Regions from separate parts of the Dellaglioa sp. L3N genome, predicted to be linked through region 2. Evidence: predicted binding sites of a transcription regulator. Region 2 holds the regulator's gene; the other holds the start of a gene.

The links. Region 2 encodes CtsR, which represses protease genes until heat stress. Its sites were predicted from a motif close to TTGGTCAAAAAAGGTCAAANA; they were not measured.
Region 1: clpP (ATP-dependent Clp endopeptidase proteolytic subunit ClpP) is a predicted target of CtsR. The motif match lies at 1,160-1,180, and genes of this name have one in related genera.

The regions. Positions count from the first base shown of each region.
Region 1 covers NZ_CM142928.1:1,268,983-1,271,186, forward strand. Annotated here, with positions in the region: gene rpoN (RNA polymerase factor sigma-54) at 1-696, opposite strand, end outside; tRNA gene ACVPPR_RS06380 (tRNA-Arg) at 764-835, shown strand; gene clpP (ATP-dependent Clp endopeptidase proteolytic subunit ClpP) at 1,257-1,850, shown strand; gene ACVPPR_RS06390 (kinase to dihydroxyacetone kinase) at 1,980-2,204, opposite strand, start outside.
Region 2 covers NZ_CM142928.1:1,587,243-1,589,446, forward strand. Annotated here, with positions in the region: gene ACVPPR_RS08210 (ATP-dependent Clp protease ATP-binding subunit) at 1-996, opposite strand, end outside; gene ACVPPR_RS08215 (CtsR family transcriptional regulator) at 1,011-1,478, opposite strand; tRNA gene ACVPPR_RS08220 (tRNA-Pro) at 1,613-1,686, opposite strand; tRNA gene ACVPPR_RS08225 (tRNA-Arg) at 1,693-1,766, opposite strand; tRNA gene ACVPPR_RS08230 (tRNA-Leu) at 1,781-1,869, opposite strand; tRNA gene ACVPPR_RS08235 (tRNA-Gly) at 1,881-1,952, opposite strand; tRNA gene ACVPPR_RS08240 (tRNA-Thr) at 1,968-2,043, opposite strand; tRNA gene ACVPPR_RS08245 (tRNA-Leu) at 2,058-2,139, opposite strand; tRNA gene ACVPPR_RS08250 (tRNA-Lys) at 2,159-2,204, opposite strand, start outside.

The DNA of each region.
Region 1 (2,204 bases), 320 kb from region 2:
AGTTGTCCCAAAACCTGCACCAGGATTAGGTGATAACGTCCGAATAAAATCCGATATTTCCTGAATTTTCGAGACATTCACACGGTATTTTTTTGCAATGTCTTGCCATTTACGATCAACGAAATCATCGAAATCATCTTTAATAACCGTATATGCCATCTTAGGAGCTAAATCATCAGAATCAATCTGTAACATCAAACTTTCTTGCACGTTTCGTGCACCAACACCAGGTGGATCCAAACGTTGAATCAAGGTTAATGCATCCATCAACATAATAGGTGGTATCCCTGATTCTTCCGCTAAATCATCTAAATTCGCATTAAAATAACCCGTTTGTTCAATATAATCTACTAAATAAAGAACAACTTTTCTAAGTGGCGTCTGTCGCATCGTTAAATAAATTTGATCCAACAAGTAATCTAACAAAGACTGCCCTTCATCATCACTTACCGAATTCATATAGTCAGCATCACCGTCTGTTGTTAGATTCACTTTATATCGAGACTCACCTGCTTGAATTCTTTGATTATCATCAACCGCTTCAATCAAGGGGTTTTCCATGACTTTATCAGTGATAAATTGTTGTAAATCTTCTATATTATATTGCAACATTTTGATAGACTGCTGCAATTCAGGTGTCATAGCCAATTTTTGAATTTGGGTTTGTTGTTGTTTAAATTTCTGTTCAAATGCCATTTTCTTCTAGACCTCCAATTTCGTTGCTTGTTTTTTCAACGTAATTCAGCTAAACTATTAATGTACTGCGCCGTTGGTGTAATGGATAGCACGTAAGATTCCGGTTCTTGAGCTGAGGGTTCGACTCCCTCATGGCGCATCATTATCACTGATAAAGCAACATTTATAGTACTTTTATGTCGTTTTCGTGTAGTTAAGTTAGGATTAATAATTTCTTGTTTTAAACACCTCACATTAGTGTCAGGTGTTTTTGTTTTCGCTTACATTATTAATTATATATCATGTTTCTTAAGATAGCTATTAGTCCTCAAATTTATCGCATAATTATTTTAAAAAAATAATTATGGAAGGATTACACGAGATCTGACTATTACGATAATGAGGCAGTCAACAACAGAAAATAAGAACGGACACTTCCAATAAAAATGTCCGTTCTTATTTTTTATTTATACTCAAATCATTTTATTTGACCTTTTTTGACCAAGGGTTTAAACTAGCATTACATTAGTTCAAATGCTAATATAAAAAAGTAATTAATAATAATTTGGAGGTTTTCAACTATGAATGTAGTTCCTACAGTTATCGAACAATCTGCCGGTGGCGAACGTGCATACGATATTTATTCTCGTCTTTTAAAGGACAGAATTATCATGCTTTCAGGTGAAGTTAATGACGACATGGCAAACGCTATTATCGCCCAATTGCTCTTCTTGGATGCCCAAGACTCAGAAAAAGATATTTCAATTTACATTAACTCACCCGGTGGTTCTGTTTCAGCCGGTTTAGCTATCTACGATACAATGAACTTTATCAATGCTGATGTTCAAACAATCGTTATGGGTATGGCTGCTTCAATGGCCAGTGTATTGGCAACTGCCGGTACAAAAGGTAAACGTTTTGCATTACCTAACTCAGAAATTATGATTCATCAACCACTTGGTGGCGCTCAAGGTCAAGCAACAGAAATCGAAATTGCTGCTGAACATATCTTGAAGACAAGAACATTGATTAACAAAATTTTGGCTGATGCAACTGGTCAAGATATCAAAGTTCTTAATAAAGATACAGATCGTGATAACTATATGACTGCTGAACAAGCAAAAGAATATGGTTTGATTGATGAAATTATGACTAACAAAAAAGGCCTTAAATAAGTTTCAAGCCTCAAAGACACTGACAATTTAATTTGTTAGTGTCTTTTTTTACCTATTTTCGTAAAATAAAAAAATAATCATCTGTTTGATAGCTGAGGTACCAACGATCAAACAGATGATTTTTTTATATTAACCTTTTAATCCTTTAGATTGTCTTACCATATCTTCAACAACAATATCAAAGATTTCTCCAAGTCCGGCACAATATGCCAAAATTTTCCATGGATAATTCGTATGAAAATGTAGTTTCATCAAATCAGAATCACCAGCAACGAGTAAACTATCCCCTTCAAATTGACGCAATATTTCACTATATAATTGATCTTCACTCAACGTGCTGCCTTCTAACAGTAA
Region 2 (2,204 bases):
TTCAATATATTTTTGATATTCATCTAATGTAGTTGCACCGATTACTTGAACTTCACCACGAGCTAATGCTGGTTTCAAAATATTAGATGCATCTATCGCACCTTCAGCACCACCAGCACCAATTAGTGTATGTAGTTCATCAATGAATAAAATAACATCTTTAGTTGTGTAAATTTCTTTTAATATCTTCTTCAAACGATCTTCAAATTCACCACGATATTTTGTCCCAGCAACTAAAGATCCCATATCAAGCATCATTAATCGTTTACCAACCATATCTTCAGGAACATTTCCGTCAATTAATCGTTGGGCAAACCCCTCAGCAATCGCTGTTTTACCAACACCTGGTTCACCAATCAACACTGGATTATTTTTAGTTCGACGACTTAATACCTGAGTCAATCTTTTAACTTCAGAATCTCGACCAATCACAGGATCAATTTGCTTATCACGCGCCATTTTCGTTAAATCACGTGCTAATTCATCTAAAGTAGGCGTTCCTTGTACGACATTTTCTTTATTTCCACGATTTTTTTGCCTTATTTGAACTTCACTAACACCAAGCTGACGGAAGATAAGCTTGCGTACTTGTTTAATATCAGCACTCAAACTACTCATTATTCTTGAAGATAATATTTCATTATTACTTGTTAATGCCAATAAAAGATGTTCCGTCCCCACCTTATTTGCATTTAAATTTTTTGCTTCATCGTTAGCAATTGATAAAATCATTTTTGCCTTTGGTGAATAGGGTAAATAGGTATCATTTTTTGTTAATCTCAATGATCCATAGCCAGTAAATCTTTCAATTTCTTCCATTATATCTTCTGGATCAATATTGAATTGTTTCAACACTTTATCTGCAACACCATTTTGTACTTCAGATAAAGCTAAAAGTAAATGTTCAGTACCAACCGCCTGCTGACGATAGTGCTTAGCCGATTCCTGTGCTCGAATAAGAACTTCTTTTGCACTCGGAGTAAATAAATTGTCCATATTATTACCTCTTTCTACTCTTCATATCGTAAGCGATTAATTAAATTAATTAGCATCTTAGCCCGCATCATATTTTCCAATTTTGTATCTATTCCAAGAAAAACATCTTTTTTTATTGTAGCCAAGATTAAATTAGATTCCTTTTTTGTTAGCGTTTTTTCATCATATAAACTTTGGATAATATCATATCCTTCTTGCTGAGATACATTCGTGCCAATTAAATTTTCTAGTGTTTGAATAAATTCTTGATCTGCAAAAAGATTTACTTTTTCTATCCGAATATATCCACCGCCACCACGTTTACTTTCAACCACATACCCATTTTGAATAGTAAATCGAGTATTTATAACATAATTTATTTGTGATGGCACACAATTAAATAATTCAGCCACTTCGGAACGCTTAATAACTATTTCTTTTTCTTCCGAAAGGATTTTTTTAAAATACTTTTCAATCACATCAGAAATGTTCTGACCCCGCATATTCATCACCTCAAATAGTTTGACTAATGTTGACTTTAATTATACGAAATATAAATCAAAAATGAAAGTCATTTGCCTTGGGTCAACAAAAAAAGGAATTTAAACATTACGTTTAAATTCCTTTTTTAAATTAGTCGGGAAAACAGGATTCGAACCTGCGACCCCCTGGTCCCAAACCAGGTGCTCTACCAAGCTGAGCCATTTCCCGAAAATATGCACCCAGTAGGAGTCGAACCTACAACCTTCTGATTCGTAGTCAGACACTCTATCCAGTTGCGCTATGGGTGCATTAAAACAATAAATGGTGCCGAGGACCGGAATCGAACCGGTACGGTGATCACTCACCGCAGGATTTTAAGTCCTGTGCGTCTGCCAGTTCCGCCACCCCGGCATTTATTGAAAAGCGGAAGACGGGATTCGAACCCGCGACCCCCACCTTGGCAAGGTGATGCTCTACCACTGAGCTACTTCCGCAAAAAAATTAAAAAATGGTGCCGACTAGACGATTCGAACGCCCGACCCCCTGATTACAAATCAGGTGCTCTACCAACTGAGCTAAGTCGGCATAATTGAAAATGATGCGGGTGAAGGGACTTGAACCCCCACGTCTTACGACGCTAGATCCTAAATCTAGTGCGTCTGCCAATTCCGCCACACCCGCAAAAATGTGGAATTGAAAATGAGCCGTGACAGGCTCGAACTGTCGACCCTCTGATTAAAAGTCAG